2 linked regions of the Anaerosoma tenue genome follow. The protein of the gene in region 1 binds, or shares a complex with, the protein of each later gene. Links are inferred from orthologs where the notes say so. Each region holds a gene or a part of one and is shown in the gene's direction. Other genes may lie near its edges. The genes, in order: dnaB and dnaG.

Region 1 (16,977 bases):
GGAGCCGCCGGCGAGAGCGATGCGGGTGACTATGCGGACCCCTCGGCCATCGCGGCGCGTATCCGCCGCCGGGTGACCGACGGTGTCGACCGCGCGCTTGCCGAGAAGGAGATCTGGTTCGTCGCCACCGGGGCCAAGGAGGCCGGCGGCTGGGGGATGCGGACGCTGCTCGACGCGTACGGGGAGGATCTGCGTGACGCGATGTTCATCAACATCGACACCGTGGGTGCGGGCGGTCTTTCGTTCGTCTCGCGGGAGGGCGGAGCAACGACGCACCGGGCCGACCGGCGTCTCGTGACCCAGGCCAAGCGGACTGCGCGCGAGAACGACATGCTCGTGAAGGGTCGTGAGCGCACCGGCACGGTGAGCGACGCGTCGGTCGCCTTGTCGCGCGGGTACCGCGCCATGAGCGTGATGGCGTTCGACATCAACGGACGGCTCCCCAACTGGCACTGGCACACCGACACGATCGATGCGGTCTCCGAGCCCACGGTCGAGCAGGCCGTGCGGTTCGTGACCGCGCTCGTGCGCGACCTCTAGCCGGCAGTCTCCTCATCGATCGCCGCCCGCGATGACGATCGCGCGTAGAACGCCAGCCCCGAGCCGATGGTGAGAAGCGCGGCGGCCAGGAGCGACGCGGGAAGCATCGCCGCCGAGCGCTGCAGCGCGACGATCACGAGCGCCGCCACGATGAACCCGAGGTGCAGCAGCCCCGAGCCTGCCTTGGCGATCCGGTTCTCCGAGAGGTAGCGCAGCCCCTGCGTCCCGGCGAGGGTGAGGACGACCACCACCACCTGGATGGCCGCAGCCGCGCACAGGTAGACCGTGAGTCCGGTCGTGACGGATCGTGTGATGAGCGCGGCGAGCCCACCCGCGGCGACCATCCCGGCTGAGACGACCACCAGGGTCCGCCGCGACAGCAGCCGTTTCGGCACGCACAGTCCCATGACCACCACGAGCGCCACTACGAGCGGCGCGGCGACCGCGTTCATCGTGGCGATGAACTGCGGTTGTCCGCTCCGCTCCCATCCGGTCACATTGGCGTACGCCCACCACGTGTACAGCGTCCCCACGAGCGACTGGACGCCCAGCGCCCCCATCAGGGCCACCGTGATGGCGATCAGGGCGAAGTCCCACGATGTCCTGGCCCCGTTCGACTGCGCGCTCCGCTCCACAGACATCTCCTCACACCACCGAGTGCGCGCCGGGGATCACATACGTGGTCACATACGTGAGCACGAGCGCAACGAACGAGAGCACCGCGAGAGCAGCCACCACGCGCCACATCCCCGGACGGCGCAGGTACAGCCGGGCATGGAGGTACGCGGTATACAGCAGCCACATCATGATCGACATGTTCACCTTGCCCGACCACCACCACGACTCACCCTGCCACGCGATGATCGCCCACGGGATCCCCACCACCATGCCGAGCGTCAGCGGGAGGTAGCCGAGCCGGGCCCATCGGTACGCGACCTGCTCGTACGACGAGCGCCGGTGGACAAGCATCAGGATGCTGCCGAAGAAGGACGCGACGAACGCACCGTAGCTCAGGAAGAGCAGTGGCGGGTGCGCCCACATGTACCACGTGTTGTAGTAGTACTGACGCGATGCCGCCAACCCCTGCGCGAGCCCCATCGCCATCCCCGTGTCACCGGACGTCCACGCGACAAGGTATGCGCGATAACTGCCGAGGAAGTCGGGAAGGGGGTCGGCGAACGGTCGGCCCCATACGAGTGCGCCGATAGCCAGCGCGGCGGCCGCAGTACCGAGCAACGGGCGCAGTTCATCGCCCTTGCGCCGGGCCACAAGCGCGATCACCGCGAGAATGAGGGCCCACACGTACAACTTCTCCGACTCGATCCACAGCGGGACGGCGAAAGTTCCGGCCGTTGCCCCGGTGACCGGGTCGATCACCTCGGCCAGCTGCCACAGACGAAGGTGGAACCAGACAAGCAGGACCTCGCCGAGGGCGAGTGCGACGACCAGCGCCCCCATCGCGATCCTGAGCGGACGCGCGCGCCGGACGCCGAGAGCGGTCACGACCACGGCCACCGCGGCGACGGCGATCGCGGGAGCGATGACAGACCCGAGCGAGGCAAGGGTACCGATGGAGGCATCGAGTGCGTCGAGTATCGTTTGGGGCATGACCACGGCGGCTCCCGGCAGAGGGTGTCGACCACCGCCACAGTATATCGGCGAGCGCGCGGAGGGCGAACCGGTGCGTGCTACACTCGGCACCTGTCAGGCGGTTCTCCCCTCTCACGGAGGACGGACGTGAAGCAGAGCAGGTTCGCCAGGATGCTGGCGCGCAGTGCGGTCGTGTCGTGGCGAGAGCAGCCTACGCAATACGATATCGAGGCGCTCCGCGCCAACATGGAGCGCGTACAGTTGGTCATCCGGGTGCGCTGGGCCATCGTCGCGGTGCTTGCGGGCTTCTCGGTGGTCGGCGCGAGCGTGTACGCCACCTCCACCGATCTCGAAGTGCTGATCGCCAACATGACGATACCGGCGATCGGGCTGATCTTCGTCCTCATGTACAACGGTTTCTATCAGGCCACGGTGCGCAAGGTCGCCAACGTCGCCTTCCTGAACCAGGCGCAGTTGCTGTTCGATATGCTCGTAGCCACCGTGCTCATCCACTACAGCGGCGGCGTGTACTCGTGGTTCTCCGCCATGTACCTGGTGTTCATCCTCGAAGGCGCGTTCATCCTGCCAAGGCGCTCCCACGTGTGGATGCTCGTGGCGAGCGCAGCGCTGATGTACGGCTCAGTGCTCACCGGCGAGTACTTCGGCTGGCTGCCCCACGTGGAGCTCCCCTTCATCGCCTCCGGGCTCGAGGCCAACGGCACGTACGTCGTGGTGCGCTATCTGTGGCAGATCACGCTCTTCTCCGGCGCGGCGCTGGTGGGCATGCTGATGATGAAGTCGATCAGGTTGCGTGAGGCGGAGCTGCGCGAGAGCTCGTTCATCGACGATTTCACAGGGCTTCACAATCGCCACTACTTCCAGCGAGTGCTTGCCACCGAGTGCGAGAGAGCGCGACGGAACAACCGCCAGCTCGGGTTGATCGTCGCCGACGTGGACAGGCTGGGTGACGTGAACCGGACCTTCGGGATCGATATCGGTGACGAGATCCTCGCCACAGTGGCACGCAGGCTGAGAGACGTTGCCAGTGCGGACACCGGCGGCGGGGGCTGGGAGGTCAACACGGCCTGTCGCGTGGGCGGCGAGGAGCTCGCGCTGATCGTACCGGAGGTGGCCCGCGGTCTCGATGACCAAACGCCTCTGGCTGACCGCGTCCTTGCGGTGGCCGAGACGTTCAGGCAGGCGGTCGAGTCGACCCGCGTGGGCGGCGTAAGCGTGACGGTGAGTGTGGGGGCTGTGTTCGCACCGGCCGACGGTGACACCCCCGAGGCGCTCCTGGACGCCGCGGACAGCATGCTGTCACTCGCCGTGCTGGCAGGGGGGAACACGGTGAAGACCTCCGCCACCGGCGCGGCGCTCGCCGCCACCCTGGAGGGCTAGCAGGTGAAGGCGCTCCTCACGCGTCTCGAGCCCGTGATCGCGGCAGCGGCCGTGGCGCTCGCGGTCCTGGGCGTCACGGTGAGCGTTCTCACCACTCCTCTGTACGTGCGCACCATGACCGGCCTGGTCGGCTCGTCGGCTCGCACCGGCCTGAGCGAGCGCGGGACCGAGGACATGGCCGAGGCGGTGCGGCGGTTCGTGACGGACGGCGATGCGCCCGGGTTGCCTGCGTCGGTGGAGGGAAGACCGGCGTTCGATGAAGCGGCGGTGGCGCACCTCGTGGACGTCCGGGACGTGATCGTCCCTGCGCGTACGATCACGCTCGTGCTGGTGGTGACGCTGGCCGTGTGGGTGGTGATGCGCTTGCGCACGACGCCGGGCCGGCGCTCCGTGCGTAGGGCCGCTACGCTGGCCGCGATGGCGCTGGCGACCGCCGTGCTCCTCGCGGCACTCGTAGGCGCTACCGACTTCGGCGTGCTGTTCACGCGGTTCCACGAGCTGTTCTTCGCTGAAGGCACATGGGTATTCCCCCAAGACGCCCTGCTCATACGAGTCTTTCCACTCCCGTTCTGGGGCTGGTCGGCGGTCGTGTGGGGCGGCCTGATCGGTCTGTGTGCGACGGCCTTATGGGCATTTGGGCGCCGATCCCGCTTCACAGAGGGTACGTACGGTGTATAGTGGCCTCGGAGCAGCGAGCTCCCACGGCTAAACGGCACCCCACCGGGGTACGTCATCGACAGATCGAGGAGGTAGGGCACATGGCGGCTAAGGAAGGCTACTGCGTCAAGTGCAAGGCCAAGCGTGAGATCAAGGACGCCAAGGAGATCACCATGAAGAACGGGCGTCCGGCCACCCAGGGCATCTGCCCCGAGTGTGGGACCAAGATCTTCAAGATCGGCAAGTAACCACCGCTGTGCGCGGTGTTGTCGGACGGGCGCCTTCCGGGGCGCCCGTCCTGCGTCCCGGGCGATCGGACGGGGCCGCTGCGCCCCAGCGGGACGGCTCGATGGTGCGTGTCGGGCGTATTGACGGTAGGGTATGCCAGGAGTAGCGTCAGCGGTTGTCGCCGCAGCCGGCGACAGGTCACCCACGACGCGGATCGGGGGACGGCTCGGCCATGAACATCATCGTCGTCGGATGCGGGCGCGTTGGCTCCCAACTCGCAACGATGCTCTCGGTCGAGGGCCACAACGTCGTGGTCATCGACCGCGACGAGACAGCCTTCAAGCGACTGGGCGGCTCCTTCAACGGGGTCACCATACGGGGCCTCGGGTTCGATGAAGACATCCTCGAGGAAGCGGGCGTCCGTGAGGCGGACGCGTTCGCCGCTACCACCGACCTCGACAACACCAACCTCATGGCGTGCGAGGTGGCACGGAAGATCTTCGGCGTGCGACACGTCGTCGCGCGACTCTACAACCCCGTACGTGAGCGCACGTACCAGCAGCTCGACCTGGACTATGTCTGCGGCACCACGCTGGTGGCCGAGTCGCTCGTGGAGAAGATCAAGTCCGGGCACGGACACCACCTGAACTCGGTCGAGGACATCGAGGTCATCGAGTTCCAGGCGGGGGAGGCCGTCGAGGGCCATCGGGTCTCGGACCTGGAGGTCGATCGCCGATTCAGGATATTCGCGATCATGCGGGGGCGGGCCGCCCACGTACCTGATGACGACACCGTGCTGCACGAGGGAGACATCCTGTTCGCGGCGGTGAAGGACGAGTACTTCCCCAAAGTCGAACGGTTCATGAAGGGGTAGGCCATGTACGTGGTGATCAACGGCGGCGGCAAGGTGGCGTCGTACCTCGCCCGCCAACTCCTCGATCACGGCCACGCCGTGGCCGTGATCGAGAAGCGTGAGGACGTTGCCCGCAAGCTCGCGGCCGAGCTCCCGGGAGATCCGCTCATCGTGCTCGGTGACGGGTGCGACTCCGTGTATCAAGAGGACGCCGGCGTTACCCGTGCCGACGTGTTCGTGGCCGCCACCGGTGACGATGACGACAACCTCGTGGCCTGCCAGCTTGCCAAGATCGCCTTCGGCGTGCCGCGCGCCGTCGCACGGGTCAACAACCCCAAGAACGAGCACATCTTCCACGCGCTCGGCATCGAGGCCATATCCTCAACCACGATCATCTCCCGCCTGATCGAGGAAGAGGCCACCATCGGGGACATGCGCACGCTCATGGCGCTTCGCAAGGGCGACATGGCGATCGTGGAGATCGAACTTCCGGTCGACCGGTGCGTGGTGTGCGGCAAGCAGGTGGCCGAGTTGAACCTGCCGGCCGACTGTCTGATCGTGGCGCTTCTCCGCGGCGACGACACGATCCCGGTTCACGGTCAGACGGAGATGCAGCCCGGCGACGTGGTCATCGCGTTCACAAAGGTCGCGCACGAACGGGCGCTGAAGAAGGCGCTCACCGGCGAGTGACCTCCCTGTCCTACGGGTAGCGGCGTAGCCTTCGGACGAGATTTGCCGCTCGTTCGAGCGGTGCCTTACAATACGCAGGCATCGCGGGTGTAGCTCAGTGGTAGAGCATCGGCTTCCCAAGCCGAGTGTCGCGGGTTCGAGTCCCGTCACCCGCTCCAGCGCACAGACCGAAGGGGCCCCCGGCGGGCCCTTTCGTGCGTCCGGTGCGATGCGTCGTCCGTCCGTGCGACGAGTGTCGCCGCCCATCGGCCCGTGCAGCCGCTCGTCACCAGCGTACTTCCCTCCAGCCGCTACTCGGTGATACTACGAACAAGTGTTCGTTCATGCCTGCCACCCCCTCTTCGGCCGGCCGTCTGGAAGGGGTGGATCATGAAGCGTCGCATCGTCCTTATCGCTTGCGCCGTCGTCCTCCTATCGCTGGGGCGCTCCGCTCTCGTATTCGGTGCCGAGTGGTGCATGCCCGTGGACGGTGCGTCCATCGACACACCCTTCGGTGCGTCGTGTGTCGGCGGTGTCCATCGCGGGGTCGATCTCGCTGCGCCCGCCTCCTCGCCGGTGCGCGCACCGGCGGCGGGACGCGTCCTGTTCGCCGGTCCGGTGCCTGCCGATGGCGGCGGGACATGCGGTGCGGTCACCATCGAGATCGCCGAGGGGATACGGGTGAGCTTGCTCCCGCTCGAGGCACTGCACGTCTCCGTGGGTGATACGGTTCATGCCGGGGAGGTGGTCGGGCGCCTTGCGCCCACTGGCGACGATTCGATGAGCGTGCCTCACCTGCACATGGGTTTGCGCGAGGGTGACGCATACCGCGACCCCGCTCCGATGTTGCCGGTTCCGGCGGTTCCGGACAGCGGCTCTGCGTCCTGCGAGCAGGTCTCAGGAGCCACTGTGCCCGACGTGCCATCCTCGTCCGCTCCCGCAGTAGAGGCCGTCCACGCCGGCATGTCGACCGGTGGCCCGGCTGTGATCATCATGGGCGTGCAGGAGGCCTCTGCCCGTGCCCGAACGGATGTCGCCTCTCGGTCCTCGTCGTCTGTCCCGATCGCTCCATCTGCCGGTGAGCCGGTCGATGCGACCGCCGGGCACACCGGGTCCGTGGTGGCCGGTCATGTGGGTCCCAGCGCCCGGCTGATCGAGGACGGGGGCGTGCGCACTGCATCCGGCGCCGCGGGCGTCACGCGGCAGCCACGCGCGAGAAGGAGCACGGGGGCCGGCTCGACGCACATGTCGAGCGTTCCGGGTATCCCGTCAGCGGCGTCTACGGCCGTCGGCTGCGCTCTCGCGCTGGGGGTTGCACTCCTCGCACGTTCGAAGGCGTTGGCGTGCGTGCGATGAAGGGAGATACGCCCGTGTGTGTCAGAGGCCGGGGGTAACGTGTTGTGACACGGTCGGGTCTCTGCTACACTCCGGGAGCTTCATTTCCTGCTCCGGGCATCGCCTTCACGTCCCGGGGCCGCACAAGCCCAAGGGAGGTGAAACATTGAAGGCTTACGAACTCATGCTTATCATGCGCCCCACCCTCGATGACGAGGCGCGGGAGGGTGTCCTGGAGAAGATCCGGGCTATCCTGACCGCAGATGGCGGCACGATCGACTCCGAGGAAGTCTGGGGCAAGCGCCGGCTTGCCCACGAGATCGATCACACCGAAGAGGGCGACTATCAGGTCGTCCTGTTCCACGCTGAAGCCGCCACCGTTGCCGAGCTCGACCGTGTCCTGAACATCACCGACCAGGTGCTTCGCTTCATGGTCGTCCGTCGTGACGACCTGGCGTAGCGGTACATCCGGTCGGCCAGAAACGGTCGGATTCACGAGGTAAGGTGGCATCAATGAGTATCAACAGAGTGGTATTGACGGGCAATCTCACGCGCGATCCGGAGCTCCGGGCGACCGCTGGCGGGCTGAACATCCTCAGCATGAGGATCGCCTTCAACGATCGTCGGAAGAACTCGGACAGCGGGGCATGGGAAGACGTGCCCAACTACATCGACGTCACGATGTTCGGCGCGCGCGGAGAGTCGCTGTCCCGCATGCTCACCAAGGGCATGCGGATCGGCATCGACGGCAAGCTGCGGTGGCGCGAGTGGGAGACCCAGCAGGGTGACAAGCGCAGCGCCATCGAGGTCATCGCAGACGACATCGAGTTCCTCGATTCGCGCGGTGGTTCCGGTTACAGCGGATCGGGCGGCTCCGGCAGCGCTTCGGCGTCGTCCGGCGGCTCTGCGGCCGATGACCTCGGAGAAGAGATCCCGTTCTAAGCACAGACCGGTCGCAGGCGGAACCCCTCTCCGCCGCGGCTTTCGGACACCGCCCCATCGGGGCCCGGAAGGAGGTACGTAGATGAGCGAATACGCACGTAAGCCGAAGCGGCGCTACTGCGCGTTCTGCAAGGACAAGGTCGAGTACATCGACTACAAGGACATCAACATGCTGCGCAAGTACACCACCGATCGCGGCAAGATCAAGCCGCGGCGTGTCTCGGGCAACTGCGCGCAGCACCAGCACCAGGTGGCCACTGCCGTCAAGCGCGCCCGCGAGATGGCACTGATCCCTTACGCGGTGCCTGTGGTGAGCGGGAAGGTCGATGGCAAGGGCCGGAGATGACACCTCGGCCGCCCAGGGCGGTCGGGCCGCGCTCGTTCCGGTGATCGGTGCGATCGCCGGCTCGCTGCTCGTGGTGCTCGTCCACCCGGTCGTAGGCCTTCCGGTGGCGGCATCGGCGATCGCCGCGCTGTGGGCGCGGGGTCGCGGATCCGTGGCCATCATGAGTGCGGTGGCGGGTGGAGCGGTCGCCACGGCGTTGTCGTCGGTGTCCGCATACATCCTGTTCGTCCCGCTCATGGGTGTACCGGTCACGGCGCGTGTGCCGTACGTCCACTTCGCGTGGGTGACGGTCTCGCTGCTGGTGTGCGGTATCTTGACAGTAGGGTTGCTCAAGCGGCTGGGTGCGCTGAGCGTAGTAGGCATCGTGACTCTGGTGCTTTCTGCGGTCGAGCTGATAGCCGTTGCATCACTGGCATCAGGAGCAGGTCTTTCCGCCACGGAGTACGTGACGGCAGCCACGCGTGAGATGGCAGCCCTGGCCGGCATGGCGGACGAGCTCGTGGATGCGTTCGTGGAAGGCTGGCCTGCGTTGTTGGTGACGATGAGCGGTGCGACCGCCTTGTTCGCGGTCGCTGCCGTCGCCGGATCGGCGTCACGGTTCGACCAGCGGGTGAGAAGGTTCCCGGCCCTGGCCGATCTCGACCTCGACCCGAAGACGGCGTTGCTTGCCATCGCCGCTGTCGGCGCGTTGGCGGTAGGGCGTTTCGTGGCCGAGACCGCTCCCGTGGTCGAACAAGCGGGCATGAACCTGTTGGTGGTCGCCAGGATGGTGTTCCTCCTGCAGGGGGTCGCGGTCTTCGCGGGACTGTATCGCCGGGCAGGCGTTTCCCGGTCGTTCCGGTTCCTTGGGTTCGCGATCCTGGGTGTGACCGAGATGCTCTTCCCGGCGGTCAGTCTGACCGGCTTGGCGGACATCTGGCTCAACCTCCGGCGATTGCCGAGGGATGGAGCCACCCCCGGGGACCGGAAGGACGGTCCTGCGGGAACGTAGTCGAACGAAGCAGTACTGTACCGCGCCGCTTCAGCGGAGCGGCGAGGAACGAGTAGGAGAGACGATGAAAGTCATCCTTTTGTCCGATGTGAAGGGCAGGGGTAAGGAAGGCGACGTGATAGAGGTCGCACGTGGCTTTGCCACGAACTACCTGCTGCCCCGCAAGATGGCCATACAGGCCACCCCCGGCAACCTCAAGCAGCTCGAGGCCCGGGTGCACAACATCAAGAAGCGCGAAGAAGCCAAGCGTTCCGAGGCCGAGGTCCTGGCGGCGAAGGTCGAGGGTAGCTCGATCGTCATCGAAGCCAAAGCCGGCGACACCGGTAAGCTGTTCGGCTCTGTCACCGGAGGCATGGTGGCCGACGCGCTCATCGAGCAGATCGGCGTGGATGTCGACCGCAGGAAGCTCGATCTCCACGGCCACATCAAGACCCTCGGCGAGCACGTGATCGACGTGCGGTTGTACGACGATGTCACCGCACAGGTGACTCTCAACGTCGTGCCGCTGGGTGGCGTGCCGGTAGCCGAGCCCGAGGCCCCTACTGCCGAGGAGATCGTCGCCGAGGCGGAGGCCATGGAGGCCGAGGCGGAAGCCGAGGCTGACGCCGTCGCGGAGGCCGAGGCTGCAGAAGACGACACCGAGGGCGAACCAGTCGAAGAGTAGTACGAGGCCGGGCAAGGGTGGCGCCGCCCGGCGGCGCCACGTACGCCCGATAAGGAGTGCTCGATGGCCGACGACGCTGTGCAGGCTCTGCGAGAGCGGGTCCCACCGCACAACAACGAGGCCGAGCAGTCAGTGCTCGGCGCCATGTTCCTTTCCGTCGATGCGGTGGAGAACTGCCTGGCGCTCGTCTCGGCGGAGGACTTCTACAGGCCTCAGCATCAGCGCATATTCGGCGCGATCCGTGACCTCCACCAGCGCGGCGAAGCGGTCGACCAGATCACCGTGGCCGCGCGTCTCGAGTCGAACGGAGACCTGGAGGCAGCCGGCGGGAAGCCGTACCTGCTCGACCTCGCCGGTGCGGTGCCGTCGGCCGCCAATGCCGAGCACTACGCGCGCATCGTCAAGCGCACGTCGCTCCTGCGCCAGCTGATCGGCGCCGGCACAGCGATACAGGTGATGTCGTACGAGAACCCCGACGACATCGATGAAGTGGTAGAGCGTGCCGAGAAGGCCGTGTTCGATGTCACGAACAAGCGCGTCACTTCACGGTTCCAGCCGCTCGGCGACCTGATGAAGACGGGCTTCGAGGAGATCGAGCACCTCTACGATCACAAGTCGCATATCACCGGCGTGCCCACCGGCTTCCCCGACCTGGACAAGATCCTTGCGGGCATGCACCGGGGCGATCTGATCATCCTGGCCGCGCGCCCCTCGGTGGGGAAGACGGCACTCGCGCTCAACATCGCCGTGAACGCCGCCAAAGCGGGTGCGTCCACAGCGATCTTCAGCCTCGAGATGTCCGCCTCCCAGCTCGTGCAGAGGATCCTCTGTGCCGAGGCGCGGGTCGACTCCCAGAAGCTGCGGACGGGTTATCTCGCCGACGAGGACTGGCCCGCGCTCATGCAGGCCATGGGGCGCCTCGGGTCGATCCCGTTGTGGGTGGACGACACGCCGTCCATCTCCATACTCGAAGTGCGCGCGAAGGCGCGCCGCCTGCTGAGAGACCAGGGTCAGAAGCTGATCGTGCTCGACTACCTGCAGCTGATGCAGCCGCATGGAAGACGCTCAGAGAACCGTCAGGTGGAGATAGCCGAGATCTCCCGCGGCCTCAAGATCCTCGCCAAGGAGCTCGACTGCCCGATCCTTGCGCTGTCGCAGCTGTCCCGTGCGGTGGAGCAGCGCACGTCCAAGCGGCCGCAGCTGTCCGACCTGCGTGAATCGGGCGCCATCGAGCAGGACGCCGACGTGGTGATGTTCATCGACCGCAACACCGATCCCACAGCGGAGGCCGAAGGCAACCGTCCGGGCAAGGGCGAGGCCGAGATCATCGTGGCGAAGCACCGTAACGGACCCGTGGACAGCTGTAGGCTGGCGTACCTCGAGCGCATCACGCGTTTCATGCCGCTCGCGCGCACACCGTAGAGACGGGACCGGTAGGAGGGGGATCGTCATGGGCGACGACCGATACGATGTGATCATCGTGGGGGCGGGACCCGCCGGCATCTTCGCGGCGATCGAGATCATCCACGCACACCCTGATCTGCGGATACTCCTGCTCGAGCGGGGCAAGCCGATCGCACAGCGTTCGTGTCCCGCCCGTGAGACCTCGTGCGTGAACTGCCCCACTTGCGCGATCATGACCGGCTGGGGAGGCGCAGGAGCATTCTCGGACGGCAAGCTCACCCTCTCCACCGATGTGGGCGGGTGGCTGGGCGAGTACGTGGGCCTGGACAGTCTCGAACGGCTGGTGGACGACAGCGACGCCATCTGGTTGCGTTTCGGCGCTACACCGCAGGTCCACGGCCCCGATCCCTCGACCGCCGAGAGGCTCGTCCACGACGCGACGCTCGCGGGGATGCGCCTCGTCCCCATGCGGATCAGGCACATCGGCAGCGACCGATCACCCGACGTGCTGCAGGCGATGCACGATCATCTCGCCGAGGTGGGCGTGGAGATACGCACGAGCACCGAGGTGGCGCGCATCGTCGCGAGCGATGATCGTGTGGAGGGGGTCGAGCTCACCGACGGCACGAGCATCCGCGCCGGCGTGGTGATAGCGGCCCCCGGCCGCGACGGGGCCGACTGGCTCGCCGGACAGGCCCGCTCCCTCGGCATCCCGCTTGCCAACAACGCGGTGGACATCGGCGTGCGGGTGGAGGTGCCCGCTCCGGTGATGGAGCCGCTGACCGACCACCTCTATGAGGCCAAGCTCATCCAGTACTCGCGTAGCTTCGGCGACCAGGTGCGTACGTTCTGCATGAACCCCTATGGTGAAGTGACCACGGAGAGCTACGGCGATATCGTCACCGTGAACGGTCACTCGTATGCGGACAAGCGGACCGGCAACACCAACTTCGCGGTCCTCGTGAGCCAGAGTTTCACGCGCCCGTTCCAGGAGCCCATCACGTACGGGACGTCGATAGCCCGTCTTGCGAACCTGCTCGGCGAAGGGATCCTCGTACAGCGCCTGGGCGATCTGCGCGCTGGCCGACGTTCCACGGCCAAGCGCCTGGCGCAGTCCATCGTCGAGCCCACGCTTCGAAGCGCGACACCCGGGGACCTGTCGTTCGTCCTCCCGTACCGGCACCTCACCGACATCCTCGAGTTCATCGAGTCGCTCGACGCGCTCGCACCAGGCGTCGCCTCCGACGGGACGCTGCTCTACGGGATCGAGGTGAAGTTCTACTCGTCGCGGCTGGAGCTCGACAACGACCTGCAGACACGTATCGCCGGACTCTACGCGGTGGGCGACGGCGCAGGCGTGACGAGAGGCCTCGTGCAGTCGGGCGCGAGTGGACTCGTTGCGGCGAGGGCGGTAGCGGCCAGGCTCTGAGCGCGCTATCTGAGCAGGTTACGCACCTCTGTGACGATACTCTCGGGGAGAGCCACGGCGCCGCCGTAGACCTCCACCAACTGCACGGTGGGCTCAGTGGAGTCCACGAGCGTCCTCGCTTCCGGCACGAGCCCGGATGGGCTCGTCAGTATCAACGGTGACGCCCACGATCCGCAGGCCACTCCGCCGCCAAGCGCATCGGCGAAATTCGTACCTGTGGCAACGCCGAGCGCGAAGTACGGACGGTATGGCGCGCCGAGGATCTGCTCGAGTGCGATGGCCGTCGTGTACCGGTTCGATCCGTAGATCCGGATACCCTCGTCCACCATCAGTCGTGCCGCCACGCGGTCCAAGATGGCGTTCGGGCCTCCTGCCACCACCGCGAATTCGATGTGGCGGTCCCAGAACACGCTCGAGGTCTCCGGGGGTATCGCGTCAGGCTGCACAAGGAGAACCGGTACCTGGTACCAGTACGCCCAGGGTGAGACGGCCAGCGCGTCAGCGAAGTCGTCTCCTCGCACAACGAACACCTCGGGCGACCCGTTCCGAGCCAGGACATGGCGGGCGATCAGCGCTGCGGTGTCGTAGCGGTTCTTGCCGGCGAAGCGTGTGACCGAGTAGCCCGCCGAGCGAAGTGCGTTCTCGACCGATGTTGAGATAACGCTCGTGCCACCGGCCAGAAAGACCCGCCAGACCCCGAGACGCTCCAGTTCGCCGAGGAGTCCGGGGGGTAGGCTGTTGGCTGGCGTGAGAAGGAGCGGAGCGTCGTAGAGTCCGCATAGCCCTGAGGCGGCGAGTGCGTCTGGGTAGTCGGCTCCGGTGGCGATGACCGCGCTCCCGGTCTCGGTGAAGTTGTACCGGGAGATGGCGATTGCGGTCTGGTAGCGATCCGTGCCCGATACGCGCTGCGGCGTGGCAGGCACCGGCTGCGCGGACAGGGGCGGGGACATCGGCCCCTCGATCCCTCGGGCAGCATCGACCACGGATACCTTGTACCAGTACGTCGTACCGTTCGCGAGCGGGGTGTCCCACCAGAAGGGATCGTCGCTTGAGATCATCGGTGCGTACGTGCCGAACTGCGACGATGCGCGCCAGAACCGGTACTCCGCGTCGACGACGTCTGTCGTCTCTTCGCACATCACGAGTACGAGCCGGTTGCCCGGCACCGCGTGTGCTCCGGGCGGGAGCGGGGGGACGGGCTCCGACTGATCCGCGGCGGCGGCGTCGATGGTCGGCGCGAGCGCTGTGAGCCCGCCGAACAACCAGACGTCGGTGAGATGTGCAGCTGAGTCGTACAGGAAGCGGTCGACCACGTAGGAGAGGCGTTCGGGCCGGGTGAACAGCGCAGGAGCCCCCTGGGCGCCGAGTGCGGCACCCGCTCCAAGTGCTTCGTAGGGGCCCGTGGCGTCTCCGTTGATGATCCCTGCAAGACTCCAGGAGCCGATCCATCCACGGTAGGCGCACGCCTCGGCAAAGCGCACCGACAACACACCCGGATCCTCGTGAGCGATGACGGCGGGAAACACCCACTCGGACAGTCCCGAGTGGATCGCGTCGAGTTCCGAGAGCCGCCCGGACCACAGCACGAGTATCTCGGACACGTCCAGAGAGTCGAGCATCGATGCGGTCTCGGGGGGCACGGAACAGTCACCGGCGCTCACGTTGTCGACGATCAGTATGGGGATATGGCGGGCCCACGAGATCGGGCCGGCCAGGACCGCGCCCCTCCACTCGTCCACCACGATCACCGAGTCGGGCATCGCGGCGCCGAGTTCGGCCTTCATCCGTTGCGCCACATTGGCCGCGCGCGCCGTCGCTGTGGCGCCGCCTATACGCTCCGTTGCGATGCCGAGGTCCTCGATGGCCGTCTGCACCGGGCTGCCGATCACCGACGTGTCTCCGATCAGGAAGACTTTGGTGACCCCCAGGTCGACGAGAGCGTTGCGGGTGTCGGCGGGGAGCAGGGATGACGTCGTGGCGAGGACGGGCGCGTCGAACACGCCGGCGAGCCCCGAGGCGAACCCGCAATCGTAGGTCTGTTCGCCGCTGACGATGACGGCGACCTCCGCGGAGGAGAATGAGCGGTCCACGGCCTCCGCGACTGTTGCGAAGCGATTGGCGCCCATTATGCGAGTGACGATGAGATCGGTCGCAAGGGGAGCGACGCCCTGGGCCGACAGCCCGCTGGCCGCAACCTGCGCATCGACCGCATCAGCGTCGGCCTCGCCGGCTGTAATGCCGGCGAGGACCTGCGCCTGACTCGTCTGGTCGGGCAGTGTCGCCGGGCCTTCGGCCGCGTCGCCACCGATCGCCTCCCGGAGCGTGCCGGCGCGATGCGGCGCGGCGACTGCCGCCGCGCTCTCCATCGGCATCAGGACGGATGCGGCGCCGCTCGCCATGAGTGATGCGACGACCATGAGACACACGGCACGGCCAAGAGAGCTGTACTTCATCAGGAATCCCCTCGCAGAGTGAGGACGCGGATCGCACCCCTGAGAGGTCTTCGTTATGGAGTCCTGGTATCCTGCCGGCCGGATTCCCGGCCAGTGCCCATCAGCCCGATCGTGCCCCGCACTTGACACAACCGCACCCTCGGCACAAGAATACCCCCCAGGGTATAAAGGCTCTGCTGTGGAGGTGTTCATCCGTGTCCGATGTGTCGACGGCCCCGCTTCATCCGTTCGTCCGAAGCCTTGGGTCGCTCTCCAAGCGCCTCGTGATCCTGATCCCGGTCTCGATGCTTGCTGGGCTTGCTGCGGGGCTCCTCTTCGACGCCAGCGCGCTCCAGGCGCTTGTGCTTCCCATGACGATGCTCATGGTCTACCCGATGCTCGTGAACTTCCGCATCCGCGAGGCGCTCGACCTCAAGGACGGCCGAGCCATCGGTCTTGCCATGCTTCTCGACTTCGTCGCCCTGCCGGCCATGGCGTGGCTGCTCGCAACGCTGTTCTTCCGGGACGAACCGGGGCTGTTCGTGGGCATGGTCCTCGCGGGGCTGTTCCCTACGAGCGGCATGACGATCAGCTGGACGGGGTTCGCCGGCGGTAATGTGGCTGCGGCCGTGAAGATGACGGTCATCGGGCTCATCGCCGCCTCGCTCCTGGCGCCCGTCTACCTGCTCGGCCTGGCCGGAGCGGTGGTCGAGGTGGACTTCATGGGCGTGCTGCGTACCGTCGTGTTCGTGGTGGGCATACCGCTCGTCGCCGGCCTTCTCACCCGCAGCGTGCTCACCCGAAGGTTCGGCGCGCAGCGGTACAAGACCCGTATCGCGCCGGTCTTCCCCGGACTCTCGACGGTGGGCGTGATCGCCATCGTGTTCATCGCTATCGCGCTCAAGGCCCGGATGATCGTGAGCGACCCCGCTCTCGTGGTGCGCATCCTGGTGCCGCTCGCGGTCTTCTACGCGGTCAACTTCGCGCTCTCCACCGTCGTGGGTCGTGCACTGCTCGGCCGGGGCGACGCCATCGCCGTCGTGTACGGCACCGTGATGCGAAACCTGTCCATCGCCCTCGGCATCGCCATGACCGCGTTCGGCTCGGAGGCCGCGCTGGTGCTGGCTACCGCCTACATAGTCCAGGTGCAGTCGGCCGCGTGGTACGTGAAGGCGACCGACCGTGTCTTCGGACCATCGGGCGCGGAGCCCTCGCCCGCACCCGCTGGTACGGGGCACGCGAAGGCTCCGGCCGCCTGATGGGGGGCTAGGCGTCGATCGGGAGCAGCTGGTCGTAGTCGTCGAGCGTCTGCGGGCCGTAGAGCATGACGCCCTCGCTCGAGAACACGGTGACCTTGGTGCCCTCGATGTAGAACTCCACAGCATCCACCGTGGGGAACTGGTCGAGCGTGTACACGACCTGGGCGAGCCGCGCGGTCACGCCGAACGTTCCGCCACCCGACTCGAACTCCTCGGAGAGGTCGATCTTCGCGATCCCGT
Region 2 (13,693 bases), on another replicon or contig:
GCGTCCCTCGGCGCCGCCCGGTAGGTCGCCGGGCTACGACGACGCATCCGGTTCAGGCGGGGTCGCCGGGCGTGGAGAGGCCCGCCATCTCGAGCAGCAGGCCTTCCCGGATACCGCGCCGGTTCGCGGCGATGGTGCGCGTTCCCAGCAGGTCGAAGAGCTCCATCATCACGAGCGACCCCGCGAGGACGGTCTCGGCGCGGTAGGGCGGTATCCCCGGGATCGAACCCCGCTCCTCGATGGGGAGCGCCGCCACCTCCGCGGCCACAGTCTCGATCTCGCCGAGAGGGACCGTGACGCCATGGACGTCGAGCGGGGAGGCTCCCGTGCGCGCCGCGGCGGCCCCCACGAGGGAGGTGATCGTCCCGCCGCTGCAGACCGCCAGCCGGGCGGGGCGGGGCGACGGCCCGAGCGCGTCCTCCAGCTCCCTCCGAATCGCGCTGCGGGTCTGGGCGATCTCGTGCGATGCGGGGGGATCGGCGAAGGATCCGAACCGCGCGGTGACCGTGACGGCCCCAAGGGGGAGCGAGACGATGGTCTCCGCCGATCCGTCGCTGGCGAGGACGACCTCGAGCGAGCCGCCGCCGATGTCGGCCACGCAGACGCGGCCGGACAGGTCGAAGTTGGCGGCCGCGCTCGCCAGCGCGAGCTCGGCTTCGCGCCGGCCGTCGATCACCTCCACAGCCACCCCTGTCTCGCGTTCGACGCGCTCGATGAACTCCGCGCCGTTGTCGGCCGAACGCACCGCTGCGGTGGCGACGGCGCGCACGGCGGTGGCTCCGTGGGCGGACGCGAGCGCGACCATGTGACCGACGGCGTCGAGCGAGGCGGCGATGCGGTCCTCGGCAAGGCGACCGGTGGCGAGCAATCCTGACGCAAGCCGGGTCCGGATGCGTTCATCGGCTATCACGCGCATGGCGGTGGAGCCTAACACCTCCGCCACGGTCCCACGCACCGCGTTGGAGCCGATGTCGACCACTGCGACGCGTTTCATGCCCCCACCATCCCCCTCGCCTGCAGCCGTATAGGCCGCCAGAGACAGTCTAGCAGCGTGGGATGACACGCCCCGGCGCGCGCCTGGTGTACACTGTCTGCCACGTTCCGGAGCGCCGTTCCGCGGCGCCGACAGACGACGAAGCGGGGAGTGAATGGCACTCGACTTCCAGGAGATGATCCTAGCCCTCCAGCGGTACTGGGCCGAGCAGGGGTGCGTGCTGCTTCAGCCGCACGACATGGAGGTGGGGGCCGGGACGTTCCACCCGGCCACGACGTTGCGCTCGCTCGGACCCGACGCCTGGCGCTGCGGCTACGTGCAGCCGAGCAGGCGTCCCACCGACGGCCGGTACGGCGAGAACCCGAACCGTTTGCAGCACTACTACCAGTACCAGGTGATCCTCAAGCCATCGCCCGACGACGTGCTCGACCTGTATTTCGACTCTTTGCGCGCGATCGGCATCGAGCCGGAGCAGCACGACATGCGTCTTGTGGAGGACGACTGGGAGTCGCCCACCCTCGGCGCGTGGGGCCTTGGCTGGGAAGTGTGGCTCAACGGCATGGAGGTCACGCAGTTCACGTACTTCCAGCAGGTGGGCGGCATCGAGTGCGATCCGGTTCCCGCTGAGATCACCTATGGTGTGGAGCGCCTCGCGATGTACATCCAGGGCGTCGACTCCGTGTACGACCTGGTGTGGGCGCCCGGTTTCACCTACGGCGACGTGTTCCTGCGCAACGAGCGCGAGCAGTCGCGCTACAACTTCGAGCTCGCCGACACCGCCATGCTGCGGGGTCTGTTCGACATGCACGAGGCCGAGAGTGCACGTTTGCTCGCCGCGGGAGCCGTGCTTCCCGCCTACGAGCAGGCGCTCAAGTGCTCGCACTACTTCAACTTGCTCGACGCGCGCGGGGCGATCGCGGTCACCGAGCGCGTGAGCTTCATCGGGCGTATCCGCACGCTCGCCCGAGGCGCCGCCGAGGCGTACGTGGCGTCTCCGGAGGTCGGCCGTCGCGACGTCCCGTACCTCCCGCACGCCGCTTCGCAGGCCGAAGGCGGTGATGCCGAATGAGCCGCACACTGCTCTTCGAGATCGGCGTGGAGGAGGTGCCCTCGGCGCCGCTGTACGACGCGGTCTCGCAACTCAAGGAGCGCGCCGCCAAGGCGCTCGGAGACGCCCGTCTCGGCTATGACACGATCGAAGCGTACGGTTCGCCGAGGCGTCTCGCGCTCGTTGTCACCGGGTTGGCCGGGCGGCAGGACGACCTGTCACTCACGGTGAAGGGTCCCGCCGTCAAGGCGGCGTTCGACGCCGAGGGGAACCCCACGAAGGCCGCGGAGGGCTTCGCGCGCAGCAGGGGCGTTGCCGTTGACGCGCTCGAGCAGGGTGAGATCGACGGCGGGCAGTACGTGTTCGCGCGCGTGGAGGAGCAGGGCCGTGACGCCGCCGAGGTGCTCCCGGGCGTGCTGGAAGCGCTCGCGGGCGACCTCGACTGGGCCAAGTCGATGCGGTGGGGAAGCGGGACGACACGCTTCATCCGCCCCGTACGCTGGCTGGTGGCGTTGCTCGACGACGAGGTGCTGCCGGTACGGTTCGCCGGTCTCGAGGCCGGTCGCACCACCTCCGGTCACCGGTTCCTTTCCGGCCCGATGGAGATCGGGGCGGCTGGCGAGTATCTGGACGCGATGTGCCGGGGTCACGTGCTCGCCGACCCCGCGGAACGCGCCGAGACGGTGCGCAGGCAGATCGACGAGGCCGCCGCGTCGCTCGGCGCCACGGCGGTGGTGCCCGAGAAGACCTTCGCCGAGGTCGTGAACCTCGTGGAGTTCCCCACCGTGGGTATCGGCCGGTTCGACGAGCGGTTCCTCGCCGTTCCCCGCGAGATCGTCGAGGAGGCGATGGAGAGCCACCAGCGGTACTTCCCGGTGGAAGGACCCGACGGCGAGCTGCTCGACCGCTTCATCGTGGTGCACAACGGCGACCCGGCGCGGACCGGCACGATCGTGGCGGGCCACGAGCGCGTGATCAGGGCGCGTCTGGCCGACGCGGCCTTCTTCGTGGACGAGGATCTCGCTCACCCGCTCGAGGAATACGTGCAGCGGCTGGAGACGATCGTCTTCCACGAGAAGCTGGGTTCGCTCGGCGCCAAGGCGGCCCGCGTGGAGGCGCTCACGCGGGCGCTGGCCGAGGCCGTGGACGCACCCGCCGACGAGGCGGCGTATGCGGTGCGCGCGGCGCACCTCGCCAAGGCCGACCTCGTCACCCACGCGGTGGTGGAGTTCACGTCGCTGCAGGGCGTGATGGGCATGCGCTACGCGCTCGCCGCCGGAGAGGCCGAGGGTGTGGCCGAGGCCATCGTGGACCACTACCGTCCCCGGTTCGCCGGCGACGCGCTGCCGCGGTCGCTCGCGGGCATGCTGGTGTCGATCGCCGACAAGCTCGACACGATCGTGGGCATCTTCGCGATCGGCCAGGGTCCCACCGGCTCGGCGGATCCGTACGCGTTGCGCCGCTCGGCCATCGGCGTGCTCACGATGATGGTGGACGGCGGCGTACGCTTCGATCTGGACCGGGGCATCGCGGCCGCGCTCGCGGGCTACGTCGATGTGCTGCCGGACCTCGACCCCAACGAGACCGGGGCGACCGTGAAGTCGTTCTTCGACGGCCGGCTCGCCGTGATGCTCAAGGACCGCGGTTTCGCGTATGACGAGGTGGACGCCGTGATGGCCGTGGCCTCGGCCGATCCGGCCGACACGTTGCGCCGGATCTCGGCCCTGGCCGCGTTCCGCACCACCGAGGCCGGCGCCGACCTGTCGGTCGCGTTCCGGCGCGCCGCGAACCTTGCCGACCCCGCGGCCGGAGACGAACCGGCGCGCGAGCTCATGGGGCCGCAGGAGGACGCGCTCGCCGATGCGCTCGACCTCGCGTATCGCGATGTGGGACGGCTCATGACCGTGGAGCGCGACTACGACGCCGCGCTCGCGGCGCTGGCGGAGCTTCGCGGTCCGGTGGACGACTTCTTCGAGACGGTGCTCGTGATGGACGAGGACGAGCGGCTGCGCACGAACCGGCTCGCGATCCTGAACCGCCTCGGGGGCCTGTTCGCCGACTTCGCCGACTTCGGCAAGCTCACGGGATAGCCGGTGGCGGAGCGCCCGTACACCATCCACGTGGTATCCGACTCGCTCGGCGAGACGGGGGAGACGGTCGCGCTCGCGGCCGTCTCGCAGTTCACGCCCAACGCGTTCCGCATCGAGCGGCTGCCCAAGATCTCCAGCGCCGAGGACCTGCGCCAGATCGTGAAGGAACACTGCGGGCGCGACTGCATCTTCTTCTACACGCTCGTGGACCGGAATCTCCGCGCGGAGATGGAGCGCCTTGTGGCCAACGGCGTGATCGGCGTGGACCTGCTCGGCCCCGCGGTGAAGCTGCTCTCGGAGGTCGTGGGTTCTGCGCCGAGCGGCGAGGTGGGCCGTATCCGCCGCACCGACGAGGGGTACTTCGACCGGATCGAGGCGATGGAGTTCGCGGTCAAGCACGACGACGGACGCAATCCCGAGGAGCTCGCGCAGGCCGACATCGTGATCGTGGGCGTCTCGCGCACCTCCAAGACGCCGATCTCGATGTACCTGGCGTTCAAGGGGTGGCGCGTGGCCAACGTGCCGCTCGCGCCCGGCGTGGATCCGCCGCGGGAGCTGTTCGACCTCGATCCGCGCAAGGTCTTCGGTCTTGTCACGAGCGCGGACACTCTGCTCACGATCCGCCGGGAGCGGATGCGGGAGCTGGGTACGTATGTCCACGGGTACGCGGAACGCGAGGCGGTGGAGGCCGAGCTTGCCGAGGCGCGCAAGCTGATGCGGCGTCTCGGGTGTCTGGTGGTGCACACCGAGAACCGCGCGGTTGAGGAGTCGGCGCAGGAGATCCTGCGGCACGTCGGCGCGGTGATGGAAGTCAAGGACTGAACCGCCCGGCATAGCGTCCGCGCCGGGAGTCGGCCTGACCCGGTTTCCGGGTCCGGGCAGCCATCCTGTACGGTATTATTGTCTGCACGTTCGTCGGGGGATCCAAGGAAAGCGAGGGAGCGAGTTGGCTGACACGAAGCGCATCTACGCATTCGGCGGCGGTCAGACCGAGGGCGGCAAGGACATGAAGTTCGTGCTCGGTGGCAAGGGCGCCAACCTGGCGGAGATGGCCAACATGGGGCTGCCGGTCCCGCCGGGCTTCACGATCACCTGCCAGACGTGCATGGAGTACTACAACGCCGAACCGCCGGCGTTCCCCGAGGGTCTTGCCGAGGAGATCTCCGCCAACGTGGCGGTCCTCGAGGAGAAGATGGGCAAGAAGCTCGGCGACGACAGCGACCCGCTCCTCGTGTCGGTGCGCTCCGGCGCCGCGTTCTCGATGCCCGGCATGATGGACACGGTCCTCAACCTCGGCCTGAACGAGAAGTCGGTGCAGGCGCTCATCGCCAAGAGCGGCAACGAGCGCTTCGCGTGGGACAGCTACCGCCGCTTCATCCAGATGTTCAGCAAGGTGGTGCTCGACGCCGACGGCGACCTTTTTGAGAACGCCATCGTGAAGATGAAGCAGGACCGCGGCGTGGAGAACGACACCGAGCTCACCGCCGACGACATGAAGGAGCTTGTGGCCGACTTCAAGCGCCTCGTGGCCGAGCATGTGCCGGCCGAGGAGTTCCCGCAGCTCGCCGTGGACGGCGCGGTCGTCTTCCCCCAGGACGTCTCGCAGCAGCTGCACCTGGCGATCGAGGCGGTCTTCCGCAGCTGGAACAACCGACGTGCGCGCGACTACCGCCGCATGGAGAAGATCGACGACGACCTCGGCACGGCGGTGAACGTGCAGGCGATGGTCTTCGGCAACATGGGCGAGACCTCCGGCACCGGCGTGGGCTTCACCCGCAACGCCGCGGATGGCACCAGGGAGTACTACGGCGACTTCCTCACCAACGCGCAGGGCGAGGACGTGGTGGCCGGCATCCGCAAGACGCGGCCGATCTCCGAGCTGCCCGACGTGCTTCCCGAGGCCGGCAAAGAGCTCTATCGCGTGTTCGAGGTGCTCGAGCAGGCCTACCGCGACATGTGCGACATCGAGTTCACCATCCAGGAAGGCAAGCTCTGGATGCTGCAGACCCGTATCGGCAAGCGTACCGCCCGCGCGGCGCTCAAGATCGCGGTGGACATGGTGGACGAAGGCCTCATCACGCGCGAAGAGGCCGTGATGCGCATCAACCCCGCGCATCTCGACCAGCTCATGCATCCGCAGTTCGACACCACGGCCACCTACGACGTGCTGGCCAAGGGTCTGAACGCGAGCCCCGGCGCGGCGGTGGGCGAGGTCGTCTTCAGCGCCGATGACGCGGAGGCGGCGGCGGCCGAGGGCCGCAAGGTGATCCTGCTCCGGTGGGAGACCAACCCCGACGACCTGCACGGCATGGTGGCCGCCCAGGGCATCCTCACCAGCCACGGCGGCAAGACGTCGCACGCGGCGGTCATCGCCCGCGGGATGGGCAAGCCGGCGGTCTGTGGCGCCGAGGCGCTCAAGATCGACATGAAGGCCAAGCAGGCCACGGTGAGCGGCAAGGGCGTCGTGCTCAAGGAGGGCGACATCATCTCGATCGACGGCACGAGCGGCATCGTGGTGCTCGGTGAGGTGGCGCTCGTGCAGCCCGACGTCTCGGGCGACATGGACACCATCCTGGCGTGGTCCGACGAGTTCCGCACCACAGGTGTGCGCGCCAACGCCGACACACCTGATGACGCCGCTCTCGGCCGCACATTCGGCGCGGCCGGCATCGGGCTGTGCCGCACCGAGCACATGTTCCTCGGCGAGCGTAAGGACATCATCCAGGACTTCATCCTGGGCGAGTCGGCCGAGGTGCGGCAGCGGGCGCTCGACAAGCTGCTCGAGGTGCAGACCGAGGACTTCCTCGGCATCTTCTCGGCGATGGACGGGCTGCCCGTCACGGTGCGCCTGCTCGACCCGCCGCTCCACGAGTTCCTGGATTCGCCGCGCGACCTCGAGGTGGAGATCGTGCGTGCCGAGTGCGGTGGCGCGTCCGCGGAGCAGCTGGCGCCCAGGCGCAAGCTCCTCGCGCAGATCGACGCCATGTCCGAGGCCAACCCGATGCTCGGGCTGCGCGGGTGCCGGCTGGGCATCACGTATCCCGAGCTCTACGCACTGCAGGTGGAGGCCATCACGCGCGCGGCCTGCGAGCTGAAGAAGCAGGGCAAGGACCCGCGTCCCGAGATCATGGTGCCGCTGGTGAGCGTGAAGGCCGAGCTCGCAACGCTCCGCGAAGAGATCGAGACGGTCATCGTCCGGGTGTCGCAGGAGTGCGAGGTGGACATCATCATCCCGGTGGGGACGATGATCGAGCTGCCGCGCGCCGCGGTGTGCGCCGATGAGATCGCCGAGGTAGCCGACTTCTTCAGCTTCGGCACGAACGACCTCACCCAGACCGCATTCGGCTTCAGCCGTGACGACATCGAAAGCAAGTTCCTGCCCAAGTACCTGGAGCGCAAGGTGCTGCCGCGCAACCCCTTCGAGACGATCGACGACGGCGTGGCCAAGCTCGTGTCGATGGGTTGCGAGCGGGGCCGTTCCACCAATCCCAAGATCAAGCTCGGCGTCTGTGGCGAGCATGGCGGCGACCCCGAGAGCGTGCACACCTTCTACGGCATCGGCCTCGATTACGTGAGCTGCTCGCCGTACCGGGTGCCGCTGGCGCGGCTCGCGGCGGCGCAGGCGGCGCTCGCCGAGACCGCCCAGGGCTCGGACAACCGCTAGGACCTCGCGACGAGGGCGCCGGCCCGCACCGGCGCCCTCTTTCGCACCCGTTGGGGAGGCGATGGTGGACACGCAGGTGATGACGCGAGAGGCGTACGAGGCCGCCGAGGCCGAGCGGCTCTCGCCGCGCGCCGCGCTCTCGTCGGCATCCAGAGGCCGGGAGAGGTCCACCGGGCGCGACCCGTACCGGACCGACTACCAGCGCGACCGCGACCGCATCATCCACTGCAAGGCGTTCCGCCGGCTGTCGCACAAGACGCAGGTGTTCCTCGCGCCCGAGGGCGACCACTACCGCACGCGGCTCACGCACACGCTCGAGGTGTCGCAGATCGCGCGGTCGGTGGCCCGGGCGCTGCGGCTCAACGAGGACCTCACCGAGGCGATCGCCCTCGGCCATGACCTGGGCCACACGCCGTTCGGACACATCGGCGAGTCGGCGCTCAACGACGCGCTGAAGACCGCCAAGCGCAAGTACCCCTCTGCGCCGTATCCGTTCCACCACAACGTGCAGAGCCTGCGGATCGTGGAGTCGCTGGAGTACGAGGGCAAGGGCCTCAACCTCACGTGGGAGGTGCGCGACGGCATCCGCTGTCACACGGGTCGCAAGCGCGCATCCACGCTGGAGGGGCAGGTGGTGGCCATCTGCGACCGCGTGGCGTACGTGAACCACGACATCGACGACGCGATACGCGGCGGCGTGCTCACCGCTGAGGATCTGCCGCGCGGGCCGGTCGACGTGCTCGGCGGCACCATCAACGAGCGCATATCCACGATGGTCACGAGCCTGGTGGAGACCACGGCCGTCTCGGAGACGGTCACGATGGCCGACGACATCTACAAGGCGATGATGGACCTGCGGTCGTTCCTCTTCGACAACGTGTACCTCTCGCCCAACGCGAAGGCCGAGGAGCCCAAGGCCTACAACGTGGTCAAGACGCTCTTCGAGCACTACATGGCCGAGCCGGACGACCTGCCGATCGACGATCGTCCGGAGGATCCGGCCGACCTCGCGCGTGCGGTGACCGACTACGTCTCGGGCATGACCGACCGCTTCGCCATCCGCACGTACGAGAAGCTCATGATCCCCAACCGGTGGCGCGTGTAAGCGGCGTTACCGTCCTGTTGCCGCACCACACTCGTTCGGCTATCATCGCCAGAGCGCCGAGGGGGTCACGAGGGGCTCCCTGGGCTGCTTACGTATTCGCCATGAAGGGAGACGCACGTCCATGGAGCAGTGGATCGCTTGGTTCGCTCCGGTAGCGGCCGTCATCGGTTTCGGGGTGGCGCTCTACCTGGCTAACTGGGTACTCAAACAGGATCCGGGCAACGAGCGGATGCAGGAGATATCGAAGGCCACGCAAGAGGGCGCGCTCGCGTTCCTTGTCCGTGAGTACCGGGTGCTGATCGTCTTCGCGCTCGTGGTTGCGCTGATCATCGTCGTGGTACCGGCGATGCCCTGGCTGACGGCGGTGGCATTCCTTTCTGGCGCGCTGCTCTCCGCAGGCGCGGGCTACTTCGGCATGCACATCGCCACCCGGGCGAACTCACGTACCGCACAGGCCGCAACCGACGGCGTTCACAAGGCGCTCACGGTGGCGTTCCGCTCCGGCCTCACGATGGGCCTGACGGTCGCGTCGTTCGGTCTCGGCGGGCTGAGCCTGTGGATCATCTTCCTCATCATCAACGGCGATAGCCCGCAGCCCGAGGTCGTGAACGGCTTCGCCATGGGCGCCAGCTCCATCGCGCTGTTCGCCCGTGTGGGCGGCGGCATCTACACGAAGGCGGCCGACGTGGGCGCAGACCTCGTCGGCAAGGTCGAGGCGGGCATCCCCGAGGACGACCCGCGCAACCCGGCGGTCATCGCCGACAACGTGGGCGACAACGTGGGCGACGTGGCCGGAATGGGCGCCGACCTCTTCGAGAGCTTCGTGGGCTCCATCCTGGCTCCAGTGGTGCTTGCCGTGTCCCTGTGGGGCATCGCCGGCGCCGGGTTCGATTCGATCGACTTCATGTACGGCGTCACGGCGCCGCTGCTCATCGCAGCCATCGGCATCATCATGTCGATCTTCGGCCTGTTCGCTGTCCGGGCCAAGGAGGGCGGCAACCTCCATGGCGCGCTGAACATGGGCACGTACGTCGCCGCATCTTTGCAGGTCGTGGCGATGGGGCTTCTGTTCTGGCACTGGTCCACCCGCGTGGGCTCCGACCCCGCGCGCCTGTGGTTCTTCGCGGCGGTGCTGGCCGGTCTGATCGCAGGCATCGCGATCGGCAAGATCACCGAGTACTTCTGCTCCGACCACTACAGCCCGGTGAAGAAGATCGCCGAGGCTTCCGAGACCGGTGCGGCCACGAACATCATCGCGGGCCTCGGCACCGGCATGATGTCCACGGCGCTGCCGATCCTCGTGGTGGGCGCTGGCATCATCGTGGCGTTCCTCGCAGGTGATGCGGCCTACGATGGTGGCGGCATCTACGGCATCGGCCTCGCCGCGCTCGGCATGCTCTCGATCACGGCGATCACGGTGGGCGTGGACGCCTACGGTCCTGTGGCCGACAACGCCGGCGGTATCGCCGAGATGGCGCACATGGGCAAGGATATCCGCACGATCACCGACTCGCTCGACAGCGTGGGCAACACCACCGCGGCGATCGCCAAGGGCTTCGCGATCGGCTCGGCGGGTCTCACCGCCCTGGCCCTGTTCGTGGCGTTCCGCACGTCGCTCGTGGCCGGTGGTGTGGCGATCGACATGAGCCTTGAGAACCCGTATGTGATCGTGGGCCTGTTCGTCGGCGGCATGCTGCCGTTCCTGTTCGGCGCGCTCACCATGGGCGCCGTCGGACGCGCGGCGTTCTCGATGATCGGCGAGGTGCGCCGCCAGTTCAAGGAGATCCCCGGCATCATGGAGGGCACCGGCAAGCCCGACTATGCCGCGTGCGTGGACATCTCGACGAAGGCAGCGCTCAAGGAGATGGTCGTACCGGGCGCCATCGCTGTGGCCGCACCGATCGTGGTCGGTGTCATCCGGGTGGACATGCTCGCGGGCCTGCTCGCCGGCGCGCTCGTGACCGGGTTCCTGCTCGCCGTGTTCATGGCCAACGCGGGTGGCGCGTGGGATAACGCCAAGAAGTACATCGAGGGTGGCCAGCACGGTGGCAAGGGCTCCGAGGCTCACAAGGCCGCGGTCGTGGGCGACACCGTGGGCGATCCGTTCAAGGACACCAGCGGTCCGTCCATGAACATCCTCATCAAGCTGATGACCGTCGTATCGCTGGTGTTCGTGCCGCTCTTCATCGCGGTGCACGGCGGCTAGGCGCAAGGAACGCTCAAGTCGTTGCTCCCGGGTGCCGATGACGGTGCCCGGGAGCACGTCGTTACGGCGGCCGCGTATGCGCCGTGATCGAAGGCAATGCGGCATCACCCCGGGCGGGGCGCCCGCTTTCGGGTATCTATCTGTGACCGGACCGCTGGATCGGAGGTGTCATGGGACGTATCGCCGATGAGGATGTCGCGCGCGTCCGTGATGCCACCGACCTCGTGTCACTCGTCTCGGAGACCGTCGTCCTGAAGAAGAAGGGCCGGCTCTTCTGGGGCAACTGCCCCTTCCACGGCGAGAAGACCCCGAGCTTCAAGATCGATCCGTCCACGCAGTTGTGGCACTGCTTCGGGTGCAACCGGGGCGGCGACGCCTTCGGCTACGTGATGGAGGCCGAGCACCTCGAGTTCCCGGATGCCGTACGGCGGCTGGCCGAGCGCGCGCACATCGAGATCGTGGAGACCGGCGGGTCCGGCGTGCCCACGGGGCACAAGGAGCGGCTGATCGCCGCGTGCACCGAGGCCGCCGCGTACTTCCATCGGCAACTCGTGGCGGGCACCGCCTCGGGGGCCGGACAGGCCCGCGACTACCTCGCCCGGCGCGGGTTCGGGTCGGATGTGGCCAAGCGGTGGTCGCTCGGCTACGCGCCGCACGGACGTGACTCCCTGGTGCGTCACATGATCGACGCGGGGTTCACGCGCGACGAGCTCGTGGAAGCCAACCTGGCGCTCGCCGACGGCGCGTCGCTCAAGGACCGGTTCTTCAACCGCATCATGTTCCCCATCAACGACCTCCACGGCCGCACGATCGCGTTCGGCGGGCGGGTGGTGGGGTCGGGGGAGCCCAAGTACCTGAACTCCCAGGAGACGCCGGTGTTCCACAAGTCGGCCAACCTGTACGCGCTCGACCGTTCACGCAACGAGATCGTGTCCTCCGGCACCGCCGTGGTGGTGGAGGGGTACACCGACGTGATCGCGCTCCACGAGGCCGGGATTCGCACGGCCGTGGCCACGCTGGGCACGGCGCTCACCGAGCGCCACGTGAAGCTCCTCGGCAGGTTCGGGACGCGGGTGGTGTACCTGTTCGACGGCGACGAGGCCGGTCAGCGGGCGGCGCTCAGGGCCGCCGAGTTCCTGGATTGGGGCATCACGCCGGAGGCGGGGAGTTCGCGTGTCGACCTGGACGTGGCCATCATCCCTGGCGGCAAGGACCCTGCGGACCTCGTGACCACGGAGGGCGCCGAGGCGATGTCGAAGGTGATCGACGGCGCTCAGCCGCTGCTGCGCTTCACCATCGACAGGCGGCTGGAGGAGCACGATCTGGCGAGCCCCGAGGGGCGCAGCGCGGCGCTCGGGGCCGCAGCGGCCGTGCTGGCGCCGGTTCGCGGGTCGCTGCTCGCCCAGGACTACGTGATGTACATCGCCGGGCGGCTCGGCACCGAGTACGCCACCGTGGAGCGCGCGATACCCGCGAAGCGCCGGCAGCCATCGGCGGAGGCGTCCACACAGGCGGAGGCGGCGGCGCCGGAGCGCCGTCTGAGCGCCGAGGAGAAGACCGAGCGTGAGCTGGTGCGGCTGGCGGCGATCGCCCCGTCGCTCCGTGGCGAGGCACGGCTTTTGCTTGCAGAAGGTGCCGTGGGCGGGGAGAAAGCACGCGCGCTACTCGAGATCGTCACCTCGGCGGATGATGCGGTGGGCGACGATCTTTATACGCGTGTGGCCGAGACCGACCGCGAGGCCGCCGGCGTGCTCGCCGGGTGGTTGGTGGACGCGTCGGAAGACGAACAAGTAGAATACGCGTTTCGGGAAGTGGCCGCCCGCGTCAAGGAGTTCGCGCTCGGGCGTCTAATCTCTAAGAAGAAGGGCGAACTCCAGGCATTGGACCCCGCGGGTGACGCGGAGTCGTACGATCGTTTGTTCGGCGAGATCGCCGAACTGCAGCGCGAGCGGGCCGCGATCCGGGTCCGTCCGCGCGCCGGAACAGAGGTGGAGGCGGAGTAAAGCACGTGACGGCTGCATCCAAGAAGACCGCACAAGAACCCGTACGCGAGCCCGCCGGGGAGGTCGCTCCCGCGCCCGCGGAAGAGAAGCCGGCCGCCAAGAAGGCGCCCGCCAAGAGGGCGTCGGCCGCGCCGGCCAAGAAGGCACCCGCCAAGAAGCCGGCAGCGAAGGCCGAGCCCGCCGAGGAGGCTCCTGCCAAGAAGTCGCCCGCAAAGAAGCCGGCGGCGAAGAAGGCGCCCGCCAAGAAGTCGGCGGCCACGTCGGCCAAGACCGCGCCCGAGCTCGAGCTCTCGGCGGTGAAGACCCTGGCCAAGATGGGCAAGGCCAAGGGCAACCTCACCGACGAGGAGATCCAGGGAGCGCTCTCCGACATCGACCTCTCGGAAGACCAGTTCGAGAACATCTACTCGTTCTTCCAGAAGAGCGGGATCGACATCGCCGAGGAGCACGTGCCCGACGACATCGGCGACGTGCCGGATGATGCCGACGACACCAGCTCCGATGACGACGGTGACGACGAGAACGAGGAGGTGGCCGCAGTCAAGGCTATCGAGAAGCCTGCGCCGAAGGCGGCTGCCAAGCG

Evidence for each region.
Region 2: the proteins of dnaB (region 1) and dnaG are in contact, whole or in part, in a crystal structure (PDB 2R6A), measured with the Geobacillus stearothermophilus proteins. The link is inferred for Anaerosoma tenue from one-to-one orthologs. Residues at the interface, in WP_033016901.1 of Geobacillus stearothermophilus: Ser13, Glu15, Ala16, Gln18, Glu91, Leu92, Asp94, Ala95, Val96, Pro97, Thr98, Ala99, Ala100, Asn101, Tyr104, Tyr105, Ile108; in WP_049624496.1 of Geobacillus stearothermophilus: Lys456, Leu457, Leu458, Pro459, Ala460, Asn463, Ala464, Leu467, Leu535, Leu536, Ile537, Ala538, Gln544, Glu545, Asp548, Tyr549, His552.

The regions. Positions count from the first base shown.
Region 1 is NZ_JALNTY010000002.1:280,729-297,705, reverse strand. Bases 9,477-12,455 are described here. They hold dnaB (replicative DNA helicase), read left to right. Parts: upstream 9,477-10,276; coding sequence 10,277-11,635; downstream 11,636-12,455. Other genes in these bases: MSB02_RS06380 (NAD(P)/FAD-dependent oxidoreductase), read left to right, coding at 11,664-12,455; rplI (50S ribosomal protein L9), read left to right, coding at 9,614-10,213; MSB02_RS06395 (DUF2232 domain-containing protein), read left to right, coding at 9,477-9,549. Also shown: MSB02_RS06460 (M28 family peptidase), read left to right, coding at 1-540; MSB02_RS06455 (hypothetical protein), read right to left, coding at 537-1,175; cytochrome c biogenesis protein CcsA, read right to left, coding at 1,186-2,148; MSB02_RS06445 (GGDEF domain-containing protein), read left to right, coding at 2,278-3,528; MSB02_RS06440 (lipoprotein intramolecular transacylase Lit), read left to right, coding at 3,532-4,206; MSB02_RS06435 (DUF5679 domain-containing protein), read left to right, coding at 4,287-4,433; MSB02_RS06430 (potassium channel family protein), read left to right, coding at 4,646-5,287; MSB02_RS06425 (potassium channel family protein), read left to right, coding at 5,291-5,956; MSB02_RS06415 (murein hydrolase activator EnvC family protein), read left to right, coding at 6,326-7,291; rpsF (30S ribosomal protein S6), read left to right, coding at 7,437-7,730; MSB02_RS06405 (single-stranded DNA-binding protein), read left to right, coding at 7,784-8,212; rpsR (30S ribosomal protein S18), read left to right, coding at 8,295-8,558; more of MSB02_RS06395, read left to right, coding at 8,539-9,476; more of MSB02_RS06380, read left to right, coding at 12,456-13,046; MSB02_RS06375 (cell wall-binding repeat-containing protein), read right to left, coding at 13,052-15,499; MSB02_RS06370 (arsenic resistance protein), read left to right, coding at 15,694-16,737; MSB02_RS06365 (GerMN domain-containing protein), read right to left, coding at 16,745-16,977. UniProt on the Escherichia coli protein: The main replicative DNA helicase, it participates in initiation and elongation during chromosome replication. Travels ahead of the DNA replisome, separating dsDNA into templates for DNA synthesis.
Region 2 is NZ_JALNTY010000001.1:168,851-182,543, forward strand. Bases 10,752-13,693 are described here. They hold dnaG (DNA primase), read left to right. Parts: upstream 10,752-11,277; coding sequence 11,278-13,110; downstream 13,111-13,693. Other genes in these bases: MSB02_RS00890 (sodium-translocating pyrophosphatase), read left to right, coding at 10,752-11,107; MSB02_RS00900 (RNA polymerase sigma factor), read left to right, coding at 13,116-13,693. In the rest of the region: DNA repair protein RecO, read left to right, coding at 1-24; MSB02_RS00860 (Ppx/GppA phosphatase family protein), read right to left, coding at 53-994; MSB02_RS00865 (glycine--tRNA ligase subunit alpha), read left to right, coding at 1,149-2,063; glyS (glycine--tRNA ligase subunit beta), read left to right, coding at 2,060-4,132; MSB02_RS00875 (pyruvate, water dikinase regulatory protein), read left to right, coding at 4,136-4,954; ppdK (pyruvate, phosphate dikinase), read left to right, coding at 5,079-7,796; MSB02_RS00885 (deoxyguanosinetriphosphate triphosphohydrolase), read left to right, coding at 7,873-8,901; more of MSB02_RS00890, read left to right, coding at 9,023-10,751. UniProt on the Escherichia coli protein: RNA polymerase that catalyzes the synthesis of short RNA molecules used as primers for DNA polymerase during DNA replication.